4 linked regions of the Blastopirellula marina genome follow. Each later gene encodes a partner of the first gene's protein in a complex. Links are inferred from orthologs where the notes say so. Each region holds a gene or a part of one and is shown in the gene's direction. Other genes may lie near its edges. The genes, in order: accD, accB, accC and C5Y96_RS15820.

What was found.
Region 2: the proteins of accD (region 1) and accB are in contact, whole or in part, in a solved structure (PDB 8UXZ), measured with the Escherichia coli proteins. The link is inferred for Blastopirellula marina from one-to-one orthologs.
Region 3: the proteins of accD (region 1) and accC are in contact, whole or in part, in a solved structure (PDB 8UXZ), measured with the Escherichia coli proteins. The link is inferred for Blastopirellula marina from one-to-one orthologs.
Region 4: the proteins of accD (region 1) and C5Y96_RS15820 are in contact, whole or in part, in a solved structure (PDB 8UXZ), measured with the Escherichia coli proteins. The link is inferred for Blastopirellula marina from one-to-one orthologs.

The regions. Positions count from the first base shown.
Region 1 is NZ_PUIA01000026.1:52,502-55,904, reverse strand. What follows is about bases 408-3,167. They hold accD (acetyl-CoA carboxylase, carboxyltransferase subunit beta), read left to right. Parts: upstream 408-1,240; coding sequence 1,241-2,095; downstream 2,096-3,167. Other genes in these bases: C5Y96_RS08435 (serine/threonine-protein kinase), read left to right, coding at 2,334-3,167; C5Y96_RS08445 (histidine phosphatase family protein), read left to right, coding at 580-1,167; rpe (ribulose-phosphate 3-epimerase), read left to right, coding at 408-562. Outside these bases: more of rpe, read left to right, coding at 1-407; more of C5Y96_RS08435, read left to right, coding at 3,168-3,212; C5Y96_RS08430 (small basic protein), read left to right, coding at 3,370-3,403.
Region 2 is NZ_PUIA01000069.1:437,845-441,203, forward strand. Bases 644-3,359 are described here. They hold accB (acetyl-CoA carboxylase biotin carboxyl carrier protein), read left to right. Parts: upstream 644-1,606; coding sequence 1,607-2,113; downstream 2,114-3,359. Other genes in these bases: C5Y96_RS22255 (M24 family metallopeptidase), read left to right, coding at 644-870; C5Y96_RS27640 (hypothetical protein), read right to left, coding at 882-1,319; accC (acetyl-CoA carboxylase biotin carboxylase subunit), read left to right, coding at 2,161-3,359. Also shown: more of C5Y96_RS22255, read left to right, coding at 1-643. UniProt on the Escherichia coli protein: This protein is a component of the acetyl coenzyme A carboxylase complex; first, biotin carboxylase catalyzes the carboxylation of the carrier protein and then the transcarboxylase transfers the carboxyl group to form malonyl-CoA.
Region 3 is NZ_PUIA01000069.1:439,370-442,819, forward strand. The notes cover bases 1-2,807. They hold accC (acetyl-CoA carboxylase biotin carboxylase subunit), read left to right. Parts: upstream 1-635; coding sequence 636-1,979; downstream 1,980-2,807. Other genes in these bases: accB (acetyl-CoA carboxylase biotin carboxyl carrier protein), read left to right, coding at 82-588; C5Y96_RS22275 (arylsulfatase B), read left to right, coding at 2,207-2,807. Also shown: more of C5Y96_RS22275, read left to right, coding at 2,808-3,450. UniProt on the Escherichia coli protein: This protein is a component of the acetyl coenzyme A carboxylase complex; first, biotin carboxylase catalyzes the carboxylation of the carrier protein and then the transcarboxylase transfers the carboxyl group to form malonyl-CoA.
Region 4 is NZ_PUIA01000042.1:155,490-159,008, reverse strand. Bases 439-3,314 are described here. They hold C5Y96_RS15820 (acetyl-CoA carboxylase carboxyltransferase subunit alpha), read left to right. Parts: upstream 439-1,318; coding sequence 1,319-2,311; downstream 2,312-3,314. Other genes in these bases: C5Y96_RS15815 (CvpA family protein), read right to left, coding at 2,942-3,314; C5Y96_RS27105 (hypothetical protein), read left to right, coding at 2,572-2,781; C5Y96_RS15825 (serine/threonine-protein kinase), read left to right, coding at 439-1,268. In the rest of the region: C5Y96_RS15830 (glycosyltransferase family 4 protein), read left to right, coding at 1-182; more of C5Y96_RS15825, read left to right, coding at 330-438; more of C5Y96_RS15815, read right to left, coding at 3,315-3,519. UniProt on the Escherichia coli protein: Component of the acetyl coenzyme A carboxylase (ACC) complex. First, biotin carboxylase catalyzes the carboxylation of biotin on its carrier protein (BCCP) and then the CO(2) group is transferred by the carboxyltransferase to acetyl-CoA to form malonyl-CoA.

The DNA.
Region 1 (3,403 bases):
TTTGGACGTGATGGACGGAAATTTCGTCCCCAACATAACTTACGGAATGCCCATTGTCGCTGCGTTTCGTAAGTTGACGCAACTTCCGCTCGACGTCCATTTGATGATCGAGAATCCGGAGCGTTATATCCGACAGTTCTATGAGGCGGGCGCGGATATCATTACCGTTCACGAGGAAGCAACGGGAATCGACACGGCCAATGTTCTGCAAGAGATCAAGGACATGGGCTGCGGGGCAGGGGTGACTATCAATCCAGACATCCCAGTCGAGCGTGTTCTCCCTTTCGTGGATACGGCCGACTTGATATTAATCATGAGTGTAAATGCAGGGTTTGGCGGTCAAACGTTTAACCCTGTGGCGTTGGAGAAGCTCGAAGCTTTGCGAAAAGTCGGTCCTCCAGAGCTACTTCTGGAAGTCGACGGTGGCGTGAACCTGGAAACGGTTCAGGCTTGTACCGAAGCAGGGGCTGACCTCCTGGTAATAGGATCAGCGATTTTCAATCAATCGGATTACGGCGCAGCGATTGATCAGCTCTATCGATCTGCCCAAGTTTCGACCTAGTTGAGAACAGCTTTGCCATGTTGCGAATAGTGCTCGTCCGACCTGGACAGACGGAATACGACTTTCAAGGTCGTATACGTAGTCGTCTTGCCGTTCCTTTGACTGAAGAAGGAACACGCCAGGCGTCGGAAATGGTTCAACAACTTCAGGCCCTGTCGGTTGAGGCCATCTACTGTGGCCCCTGTCAGGCATGCCTGCAAACCGCCGAAGCGTTTGCTCGAGCGCTCGGCAAACGATTCAAGCAAATGGACTGCCTGGCGAACTTGAACGCCGGACTTTGGCAAGGAAAGCTGATCACCGAGGTCAAGCAAAACCAGCCAACCGTCTACCGCTTATGGCAGGAAAACCCAGAGGCGGTCTGCCCCCCCCAAGGGGAGACCTTGGGCGAGGTGCGCTTGCGTGTGCAGAACGCCCTAGACAAGATATGGAAAAAGCATCAAAAAGGTGACGGCAATGTGATTGTAGTCGCCCCAGAACCTCTGGCATCCATCATTCGCAGCGAGATCCTGCAAACCGACTTCGGTGATTTGTGGCAGGCCGAACGTCGATGTGGATGGTGGGAATTGATCCAGTATGAAAAAAACTCAGTCGTCTCCAAAGTCTAAGCCTGGCAAGAAGCAAGTGGCTGAAACTGGCGAAACCACCTCTCCGACTACTCCCCTCGTCGAGGCATCCAACATGGCTTCCGTTTCCTCGGAACTCGTTTCCCAAACTGAAGAATCCGGTAAACCTAAGAAGCGTGGCGTACCGGAAGGCCTGTGGCAACGATGTCCCGGCTGTCAGGCAGTCATCTTCCGCAAGCAAGCCGAGCAGCAGTTGGGGGTTTGCCCCGAGTGTGATTATCACTGGACCATTACCGCTCAGCAGCGTATCGAACAGGTGCTTGATACCGGCACTTTCGAGGAATGGGACACGAATCTTCATTCGCTCGATCCACTCGAATTCAAGGACAAAAAGTCGTACGCCGAACGCCTGGTGGCCGAGCAAAAGCGAACCGGCCTGCGTGAAGCCGCTTTGACAGGTTGCGGGATGATTCGTGCCCGACGCGTCGCGATCGGCGTGACCGATAGCGCGTTCATTATGGGTAGCATGGGAAGCGTTGTGGGTGAAAAGCTGACGCGACTTATCGAACGAGCGACTGCTCAAGATCTGCCACTGATTATCATTAGCGGCTCTGGTGGTGGTGCCCGTATGCACGAGGGGATTTTATCCCTGATGCAGATGGCCAAGACCACCGCAGCCCTGGCCAAGTTTCACGAGGCCGGCGGACTGTTCATTTCCGTTTTGACCAATCCGACCATGGGTGGCGTGGCGGCCAGCTTCGCATCCTTGGGGGACCTGATCTTCGCCGAACCGAAGGCCTTGGTAGGTTTCGCCGGCCCACGAACGATCAAGGCCACCATCCGCATCGATCTTCCGGAAGGTTTTCAGACCAGCGAATTCCTTCTCGAGCATGGCTTTGTTGACCGGATTGTTCCACGAAACAAGCTGAAGCTCGAAATTGCTCGGGCGATCGACTACTGCGGCAAATAAACCTGCCAGCGTCTTTGACCCTCCAGCGGTACTCACACGGATGTTATCTCTTGTGCCGCTTTGCATGCCAGCTTAAAGTGGGGGGGTAGAGGCACCGGAACAGACAGGCTAATCCCATCCCAGAGACGTCAATTTTGGCGATTGATGCGCCAATTTTGCCGGGCAAAATCCGTTCAGGGGCCTAAATTTGAAGTGTCGTTTCAAGTTTGCACCCTGATCGTGTGAGTCTCTTTCCCAGATGAGTCTGCTTAAGAAGTTTACGTCGCTCTTCGCTGGCCAGCCCAAGCTCGATATCGCCTCGCGATTCTCGATCTTGAAAGAAGCGGTCTCTGGGACGATGAGCGAATTCTACAAGGTCCGAGAGCACTCGACCGGCCGTACGCTTGGGCTCAAGATCCTCGACTTAGAAAAGCAGCAGTTCTTCGATTCTCGCTTCCAGGGGCTGACTCGCCCCAAGGAAGGTGAAATCGCCATGTCCCTGACCCACCCATGCATCGTGCGGACGCTCGAGCACGGCCTGGTGACGACGGGGCAGCAATACCTTCTGATGGAGTACTTGGAGGGCAAAGGGCTCAATTCGCTGATCGTCGACCGCGATCCGATGTTGGAAGGAAAGCAACTGGTCCTATTGCGTCAAATGTCGGATGCTCTGGCCTGCGTACACGAGGCCGGTTACATCCACCGCGACATCTGCCCGCGAAATTTCATTGCCGCCCCGGATTGCCGCTCGTGCAAACTCATCGACTTTGGGCTGACTTTGCCAGCCAAGCCTGAGTTCATGGCCCCAGGCAATCGCACCGGTACGCCCAATTACATGGCCCCGGAAATCGTTCGCAGACGTCCCACTGACCAACGCGTGGACATTTTCTCCCTGGGCGTAACCGGTTATCGCCTATTGGTTTATGAATTGCCATGGGCCAGCGTGGAAGGGACCGGGCGAGATGCGCTAAGCCACGATACGCTTCCGCCGGGCAACATCTTCGATCTCCGCCCAAAGCTCAATCGCGAGCTAGGAGAGCTGATCATGTCCTGCATTGATCGCGATCCCCGTAACCGCCCTGAGACCGCCCGAGACCTTGTCAACGCTTTGCAGCGGATCAAGCGAGTTGACGCGTAAAAGTGGCCCATTGGGTGGGGCTGTTACGCCTTGACGGTCGAGCGGGCTCTGGTATCATGATGCGTTTCCCCTCGATCCTAAATCGCCCTTTGGGCGGTAGATACCCGGCGGATTGCACGTAATCCGCCTGATAACGCATAAGTTCAGGAGAGTTACCGTGACCATCGATAAGAGCCTTAAAGTGAAGCGGG
Region 2 (3,359 bases), on another replicon or contig:
GAGCCTGGCACCTCGATTCTCGACTCGGTCGGAAAGACGATCGCCAAGGCCAAGATTGGCAAGCTTGGGATCGAAAGCCAGTCGATGACGGTTCAGTTTTTTAACAAGATGGTCGCCAAGCTTTCTCAGGTCGAGATCAAGCCCTTGGAAGGTCTGGTCGAGGACCTACGTGTCATCAAAGACAAAGAAGAAGTCGCCCTGACTCGCGAAGCCGTGGCTCTCGCAGAAAAGGCGTTTGCCGTGCTGAAAGCCGGCCTTCGCGGCGATCAAACGGAAAAGGAACTGGAAGCTCTGCTCACCTATGAGATCCAACGTAACGGAGGCCGTGGTACCAGCTTTCCGCCGATCGTCGGCGTCGGACCGCGTGCCGCTCGTCCGCATGGAACGCCGGAATTGGTCAAAATGGAAGAAGACAGCTTTGTTTTGATCGATTGGGGAGCCGACTACCGGTTCTACAAGAGCGACCTGACTCGCGTTCTCTTCTATGGCAAGGTCCCGGCCAAGATGCGAAAGATATACGAGACCTGCCTGAAGGCCCAACTCGCAGCGATCGACAAAATCAAGCCGGGCGTCATCATGTCGGAAGTCGACAATGCAGCCCGCAGCATCATTGCCAAAGCAGGCTGGGGCAAACAATTCGGACATGGGCTAGGGCATGGTATCGGCCTCGATATCCACGAAGCACCACGACTGAACTCGCTAAGCAATCGCCCTCTAGAACCAGGGATGATCGTTACCGTCGAACCAGGCATCTATATCCCTGGCTTCGGTGGCGTCCGGATCGAAGATGACATCCTGGTCACCAAAGATGGTCACGAGATCCTCACGAGCGTACCCAAGTCGTTCGAGGAAGCGACGATTACGATTTAAGCCGGTTTGCGTTATCCTTTCCATGTCTTGGGAGAGGGCAACGGATGCTCCGGCTTGACGCTGGGTGCCCGGCTGAGCAGGGCATAGTGGCACTTGAAACCTCTGCCGTAAGGAAAACCGGCTGGCCGGGGGTAACCAACGTGCCCTTGTAAGTGCTCGAGCTTGTCGCCAACCCAGCGAATGATGCCGTGATGCTCACGGCCGTAGTGCTCTCCCATCTCGATCAATTGATCCAGCAGCGAGTACTCGACGCCGCGCCGGATATCGAAACGGCCACTTTCCAGGCAGGTATCCCCCTCCAAGGTTCGATAACAGTAGCCTTCAAACACAACCCTCGGCTTTCGGAACCAGGGGACGTAAAAGGGGACTTTGTGGCCGTCGTCACCAAAGTTCACGCAAATCCATTCCCCTTGCAGATCCTCGAGTGATGGACCGTGAAAGTCACTCATGGCGGGCAACCAATTTGGCAAAATCGGCCATTCGAGCAATCAGGGTGGAAGGGTTCACGTAAAAATCAGGCCCACTACGAATTCAGGTGAATGGTTCGGATATGCCAGTTGGCCCAGTACCCCAGCAATAGGGTAACTAATTGTCCCCTACGCCAAAGAAGTCTGTCAAATCTTCTCCCGGCTTACCCATCTGGACGAAACCTACCCTTATCCCTTACGCTGTAAAGCTTTGCCAAAATACAACATGACCATATTCCCCTAGCGGATGATCCCGTGGGAGAGAACGAATGTCCGATTCCAAATCGACTTCTAGCAATGTATTCAACGTCGAGACAGTTCGCTCGCTGGTTGAATTGATGAAACAGCACGACCTGAGCGAACTCGACCTTCGCGAAGGGGACCAGAAAATCTCGCTCAAGCGTGGTGGTCAGGCTCCAATCTATGCCGCTCCTGCTCCCATGCATGCTGCTCCCATGCAGTTCGCACCGGCACCAACGGCTGCTGCTCCGGCATCTTCAGGTGGCGGCGAAGCTCCGGCTGCCGATTCCCACCTGATTGCCATCAAGAGCCCCATGGTTGGCACCTACTACTCGAAGCCCAAACCGGATGCCGATTCGTTTGCCCGCGTTGGCGATCACGTCTCGGAAGACTCCGTTGTTTGCATCATCGAAGCGATGAAGGTCTTCAACGAGATCAAAGCCGAAGTCTCCGGCAAGATCGTCAAGGTTCTGGTCAAGGACGAAGAACCGGTTGAATACGGCCAGCCAATGTTCATGGTCGATCCGCAAGGCTAACTCCACCCTCATCTAGCCTCGCGCTTAGTGGCGAGGAATCAGACGTCATGTACAACCGCATTCTGATCGCCAACCGCGGCGAGATCGCTCTTCGTATCATTCGCGCCTGCAAAGAACTGGGCATTGAAACGGTCGCCATCTACAGCGAAGCCGACCGTGACGCCGCCTACTTGAAACTAGCCGATGAAGCTTACTGCGTGGGACCTGCCAAAAGCGCCCAAAGCTATTTGAAGATCGATCGCGTCATCAGCGCGGCCGAGGTTGGCAACGTCGAAGCGATCCACCCTGGCTACGGCTTCCTGGCCGAGAACGCCGAGTTCAACGATATCTGCCGTAGCTGTAACATCGACTTCATCGGCCCCACGCCGGAAGCGATGGCCAAGCTGGGGGATAAAAATACGGCCCGCAGCATGGCTCGCGAAGCCAATGTGCCGGTTGTGCCTGGTTCGGCTGGTTTGATCGAGGACGAAGATGAAGCCCTGAAGATCGCCCACGAGATCGGTTTCCCCGTTCTCATCAAAGCCACCGCCGGTGGTGGTGGTCGTGGTATGCGTGTGGCGGCCAACGACTTGGTGCTCAAGAACGCCCTCAATCAGGCTCAAACCGAAGCCGGTGCCGCGTTCGGCAACGCCGGTGTGTATATCGAAAAGTACGTCGAACATCCGCGCCATGTTGAAGTTCAGGTCATCGCCGACCATCACGGCAATGCAGTGCACCTGTTCGAGCGTGAATGCAGCACGCAGCGTCGTCACCAGAAGTTGATCGAAGAAAGCCCAGCTCCGAACCTTTCGCAAAAGACCCGAGACGAAATCTGTGCGGCTGCTGTGCGCATGATCAAAGCGGCTGACTATCAGAATGCCGGTACGGTCGAATTCATCGTCGACAAGGACGAGAATTTTTACTTCATCGAAGTGAATGCCCGTATTCAGGTCGAACACTGCGTGACCGAGATGGTTACCGGCATCGACTTGATCCAGGCTCAAATCCGCGTTGCTTCCGGCGAGCCGCTGCCTTGGAAGCAGGAAGACATCAAGTTGCAAGGCGCGGCGATCGAATGTCGTATCAATGCCGAAGACGCCGACAAGAACTTCATGCCTTGCCCCGGTAAGATCAACCAGTTGATCGTCCCCGGCGGCCCTGGCGTTCGTTTCGATTCGCACGTCTACAGTGGCTACACCGTTCCTCCGCATTACGATTCGATGATCGGCAAGCTGCTGGTCCATCGTAACACGCGCGAAGAAGCCAT
Region 3 (3,450 bases), on another replicon or contig:
CTTATCCCTTACGCTGTAAAGCTTTGCCAAAATACAACATGACCATATTCCCCTAGCGGATGATCCCGTGGGAGAGAACGAATGTCCGATTCCAAATCGACTTCTAGCAATGTATTCAACGTCGAGACAGTTCGCTCGCTGGTTGAATTGATGAAACAGCACGACCTGAGCGAACTCGACCTTCGCGAAGGGGACCAGAAAATCTCGCTCAAGCGTGGTGGTCAGGCTCCAATCTATGCCGCTCCTGCTCCCATGCATGCTGCTCCCATGCAGTTCGCACCGGCACCAACGGCTGCTGCTCCGGCATCTTCAGGTGGCGGCGAAGCTCCGGCTGCCGATTCCCACCTGATTGCCATCAAGAGCCCCATGGTTGGCACCTACTACTCGAAGCCCAAACCGGATGCCGATTCGTTTGCCCGCGTTGGCGATCACGTCTCGGAAGACTCCGTTGTTTGCATCATCGAAGCGATGAAGGTCTTCAACGAGATCAAAGCCGAAGTCTCCGGCAAGATCGTCAAGGTTCTGGTCAAGGACGAAGAACCGGTTGAATACGGCCAGCCAATGTTCATGGTCGATCCGCAAGGCTAACTCCACCCTCATCTAGCCTCGCGCTTAGTGGCGAGGAATCAGACGTCATGTACAACCGCATTCTGATCGCCAACCGCGGCGAGATCGCTCTTCGTATCATTCGCGCCTGCAAAGAACTGGGCATTGAAACGGTCGCCATCTACAGCGAAGCCGACCGTGACGCCGCCTACTTGAAACTAGCCGATGAAGCTTACTGCGTGGGACCTGCCAAAAGCGCCCAAAGCTATTTGAAGATCGATCGCGTCATCAGCGCGGCCGAGGTTGGCAACGTCGAAGCGATCCACCCTGGCTACGGCTTCCTGGCCGAGAACGCCGAGTTCAACGATATCTGCCGTAGCTGTAACATCGACTTCATCGGCCCCACGCCGGAAGCGATGGCCAAGCTGGGGGATAAAAATACGGCCCGCAGCATGGCTCGCGAAGCCAATGTGCCGGTTGTGCCTGGTTCGGCTGGTTTGATCGAGGACGAAGATGAAGCCCTGAAGATCGCCCACGAGATCGGTTTCCCCGTTCTCATCAAAGCCACCGCCGGTGGTGGTGGTCGTGGTATGCGTGTGGCGGCCAACGACTTGGTGCTCAAGAACGCCCTCAATCAGGCTCAAACCGAAGCCGGTGCCGCGTTCGGCAACGCCGGTGTGTATATCGAAAAGTACGTCGAACATCCGCGCCATGTTGAAGTTCAGGTCATCGCCGACCATCACGGCAATGCAGTGCACCTGTTCGAGCGTGAATGCAGCACGCAGCGTCGTCACCAGAAGTTGATCGAAGAAAGCCCAGCTCCGAACCTTTCGCAAAAGACCCGAGACGAAATCTGTGCGGCTGCTGTGCGCATGATCAAAGCGGCTGACTATCAGAATGCCGGTACGGTCGAATTCATCGTCGACAAGGACGAGAATTTTTACTTCATCGAAGTGAATGCCCGTATTCAGGTCGAACACTGCGTGACCGAGATGGTTACCGGCATCGACTTGATCCAGGCTCAAATCCGCGTTGCTTCCGGCGAGCCGCTGCCTTGGAAGCAGGAAGACATCAAGTTGCAAGGCGCGGCGATCGAATGTCGTATCAATGCCGAAGACGCCGACAAGAACTTCATGCCTTGCCCCGGTAAGATCAACCAGTTGATCGTCCCCGGCGGCCCTGGCGTTCGTTTCGATTCGCACGTCTACAGTGGCTACACCGTTCCTCCGCATTACGATTCGATGATCGGCAAGCTGCTGGTCCATCGTAACACGCGCGAAGAAGCCATCCGCTGCATGCTGCGGGCACTCGACGAAATCCGCACCGATGGTGTCACGACGACCGCGAACTTTCACAAGAAGGTGCTGAACCACTCAGCCTTCGCCGAAGGGAAGATCGACACCACGTTCGTCGAACGAACCTGGTTCTCGTAATCAGCACGCTGCGCGACTTGAATAGGCAAGTCGCGCAAAGCGGTTCCCGGTACTACCGAAACGATTGCTGTTGAATTTCAACTAAATCAGCAATTGGATGTAACGTACTCTTCTAGTCGTGGTAATTCTCTACTGCACCGCGACTTTTGTCTTCAATTTCGCGTGGAACCTGCGAAAATAGGCATCTCGTCGATTCCCACCCATCTAGCCGCGATTTGGTATCGTTCATGCTTCCTTGTCGACTCTTCTTTCTGCTTGCCATTGCCACCTCCACCTTGTTCGTGAGCGTCGCGTTTGCCGATGCCCCTGGCAGTCGTCCGAACATCATTTTCGTGTTGGCCGATGACATGGGCTGGAATCAACCAGGCTTCAATCACCCGGAAGAAGCCTCGCTTACTCCGAACATGGATAAGCTGGCCGCGGAAGGGATGCGGCTCAACGAGTTTTACACGCATAGCGTCTGTGCTCCGACACGCGCGGCCTTCTTGACCGGCCGCTACTCGTTTCGGACCTGGAGCGATTGGCGAACCGAAGACTTTGGCAAACCCAGTTATCTCGCCAAGCTGGGCTTGGAACTGGCCCATACTAAAAGTGGCGAGCCGACCCGGCGCATTCATGCCCTCGACACCAACGAGCGAACCATTGCCGAAGCCCTGAAAGAAGCAGGCTACTTCACGGCACTGCTGGGCAAGTGGCACTTGGGCGAGTGGCTACCAGAGCATCTTCCGATGGGGCAGGGCTTCGACTACCAATACGGGCACTATGCCTGGGGAATCGACTACTACAACAAAACGATCGTACACAACGCCCCAGCACGATATGCCGTTTACGACTGGCATCGCAATCAACAGCCGGTCGACGAAGATGGCTACTCAACCGATTTGATCGCCGATGAAACCGTACGTCTGATCGAGTCTCGTCAAGGAAACGACCAGCCGTTCTTTATGTACGTTGCATTCAATGCGGTCCACGGCCCTTTGAATCCTCCGCCCGGCTTCCCAGGAGACCCCAATGACGCCGACGCCGTCCGCGACGCCATGCTCGAAAGTTTCGACAAGGCCCTGGGACGCATTGAACAGGCCATCGAGAAGAACGGCTTCCAGGAGAACACGCTGTTCGTCTTCGCCAACGACAACGGTCCTGTGCTAGAAGAAATGAGTAAACCGTTTCGCGGCACAAAGAACACAACCTTCGAAGGAGGCGTTCGTCAGCCGTGTGTCATTCGCTGGCCGGGGCATGTCGCCCCGGGCACATCGAAAGACGGCCTCTTTTTCATCGCCGACTTCTTTCCCACCTTCATCACGGTGGCCGGCGGCAATCACAAGCAAGAGCGTGCAATCGATGGGCTCGACATGACCGGGGCTTTTTTCTCCGGCGAACAGAGCCCTCGCAACGAGATCATCTACGATGTCGCCGGTAGCGTGAGATTACCGACGATTCGTCGCGGAGACTTCAAGCTGATGGGGGAAAT
Region 4 (3,519 bases), on another replicon or contig:
GCGATACAGCCCAATTTACGTCCGCGCTGATCCAACTGTGCGACGATCCGACACTGCGAGAGAAGCTGGGGGAAGAGGGGCGCAGACGCTGCAGCCAGGTCTTTCCGCATCAAGTAATGACCCGCCGCCTGCGCGAAATCTACCAGGAAGTGCTTCGCAGAAATGGCCGCGAAGTGGTCTAACCCTGGGTAACCATTACAGTTACGGTAGATCTGCCGGTAGTTCGCTCTTTTGAAACCGCAATGATTAGGGTAAGATTAAGAGGCCTGTCGATCCGATAGGCTAACGGAACAAATAGGGGCAAATTCTCCTCACGGATAATCTCATCGGTGTCTACCGCAGGAAGAAACTATATCGGTCCGTACCGCTTGATACGCATGCTGCGCGCAAGCAAGACGTGTCAGGTATGGGAAGCGATTCACGACTTGGACAACCGTAAGGTTGTCATCAAAACACTTCGCGAGAACTACATTCGCGACAAAGAAGAGATTAACTCGCTGAAGCACGAGTTCACTGTCGCCGGCAAGTTCGACCATCCATTTGTCATTCACGTCTACGAGTTCGATACCTTCCGCGGTGTCGCCTATCTCGTACTGGAATTTGCTTTCTCGCGAAACATGAAGATGGCCATTCGCGAAGGGGTCGAGGAACTCGCGTACTGGACCCCCAAGATTATCGAAGAGGGTGCCAAGAGCCTCGGCTACATGCATGAGCAAGGCTGGGTTCACTGCGACGTGAAGCCGGACAACTTCCTGCTCGATACGGAAGGCAACCTCAAGCTGATCGACTTTTCGATCGCCCAGAAAAAGAAGAGCGGCCTGGGCAAGCTCTTCGGCGGCGGTTCGAAAGTCAAAGGCAACGTCCAAGGTACCCGCAGCTATATGTCACCCGAACAGATACGCGGTGCGGCATTAGATGACCGCGCTGATATCTATAGTTTCGGCTGTACCATATTTGAATTGATCAGTGGCAAGTTACCCTACACGGCGACCAGCCCCGATCACTTACTCGATAAACATTTGCGAGGCGGCATTCCGTCGCTGCAAGCCGCCACCGACAACATCACGCCCGAGTTTTCCTCGCTGGTCGAACGCCTAATGGCGAAAGATCCCAAGCAGCGTCCCGACACGATGAGCGACGTCGTGCGCCTGCTGAAGAATATCAAGATTTACAAAATTCCACCCCGCAAGCCATCCGGCTCCGTCGAACCAGACAAGGCCACGGCTACCAGCGGTGACGATACCACGTCGACGCAGGAAGAAGCCTAATTTCACCGAGCGTCCATCCCCATTAATTGCCTGGAGCACCGATAGCTTTCATGAGCACCTCGATCTATCTCGACTTCGAACAGCCGATTGAAACCCTCGAGAACAAACTGAAACAGTTAGAGGCCGAGAAAAAAGACACGCCGGAACATCACGACGAGATCCGCAGCGTCCGCAAGCAGCTCACCGACACGATGCGTGAGATCTACAGCGATCTCTCGCCTTGGCAAACGGTGGAAGTAGCGCGTCATCAGAAGCGACCTCAGTCGGCCGACTACTTGAACCTGGTGTTCGACGAGTTCGTCGAGCTGCATGGTGATCGCAAGTTCGGTGACGACCGCGCGCTGCGAACCGGCTTCGCCAAACTCGACAAGCACAAAGTGATGTTCATCGGTCACTTCAAAGGTCGCGACCTGAAGGAACGCAGCGAGTGCTACTTCGGTTGTGCCAACCCGGAAGGCTACCGCAAAGCGATCGAGAAGATGGAACTCGCCGAGAAGTACAACCTGCCGGTGATCGCCTTCATCGACACGCCCGGGGCGTATCCAGGCATCGGTGCCGAGGAACGCGGCCAGGCCATGGCCATCGCCGACGCCATGTTCGCCATGTCTCGCTTGAAGACTCCGATCATCTCGGTCGTCATCGGCGAAGGTGGCTCTGGCGGCGCACTGGGCATTGGTGTCGCGGACCGCACGGCCATGCTGCAGCATGCTTACTACTCGGTGATCAGCCCCGAAGGCTGTGCCGGCATTCTGTGGAAGAGCCACGAGTTCAAAGCCAAGGCCGCCGAGGCGTTGAAGTTTACCTCGAAGTATCTTCCCAAGTTCGGCATCGTCGACGATGTGATCGAAGAGCCGCTGGGTGGTGCTCACCGAGATCATCACCAGATGGCAGCTCGCCTGAAGATGTACTTGGTTAAAACGGTCAACGAACTGATCGCCAAGCCAACCGACGAACTGGTCGAAAACCGCTACGACAAGTTCCGCCAGATGGGCATGTTCCTGGAACGCGAACTGGAGACCGCCGAAGGCGAACCAGCCAGCTAACACGAAGCCAACTCTAGCTGGTGGAATTCATCACCTAATCAAGCCGCCGCGAGGATCATTCCGCGGTGGCTTTTTCGTTTCGAAATGGGGGCACCAAGAAACCAATCCTGAAGGCATTGGGCACCAGGATCTGGCCATCGATTGTGGGTGCGACCAGAAGCCATTCTGGGAGTCGACTTTCCGCCGATTGGCAACGAAGTTCATGACAGAGCAGGCAGGTTCCAGATTGGCCAAAACCGTGATCCGGGACGACCAGATGAATGCGATCTCTGGCTGGCGAAATTCATCGCCAGATCGAGCCGCCGCGAAGTAATCTCTTGATGGCTTTTTCGTTTCGAAATCGAGCCTGCTCGCTGGCGCGTTCCCAGTGCGATTGGACCTGGGAGTCGACTTTGGAACTTCGCTCCGACGAGAAGCGATCCTCGCTGGCGATCATCATCGCAATGGCAATGAAGTTCATGAGAGAGTAGGGCTCAAACAGACGAGACCGAGGAATAACCCAGTCTCCATAGAACCCCCACTACAACGTCCGATAATGTTTGTTATGTGCGGTTTGAGGCCTATTTTTACCGGGTTTCAAGCAATTCCCGGTTTTGGGCCATTTCTTCCCTGACGTTGGCACTTGGGTGATTAATACCTTGGCTGGCTTGGATAATATGGCTGGCCGTTTTGCATCGGATACGGCGTCTGCTGTTGCGGCTGCGTGTACTGCGGATAGTAGCTTCCGCCCTGCTGCTGCGGCGACGGGATGTTCATTTGTGGCGGGTAATATCCTGGCTGCTGCGGAGGCTGATACTGGCCCGAATACTGCTGCCAATTCGACTGCACATTCTGTGGATTTTCGATCGACTGATTCACGAAATTCTGGAACTGCCCTGCCTGGTTCTGAACTTCGTTCTGGATCTTATTTTGAATCTGATTCTGCACGTTGTTCTGGAAGTTCTGGAACTCGGTCTGGAGGTTGAAATTGGCCGGATCAATCGCCGCGTCATTCCCCCCAAAACCGCCCCCGGTAGTACCGCTGCCGGTCTCGGCAAACCACTCTGGATTCTGACCGTTTATCCGCTGGTTGTAGCGGTCGATAAATGGCCCCACGACCTGGTTCACTTCGGCTGGCATGACGCCATGCAGATTGTGGATCACTTTGGTGATGTAGAACCCTGATTTCGACTGCACGATTTGCTGGCGACTATCGTCTTTGGTCAAGG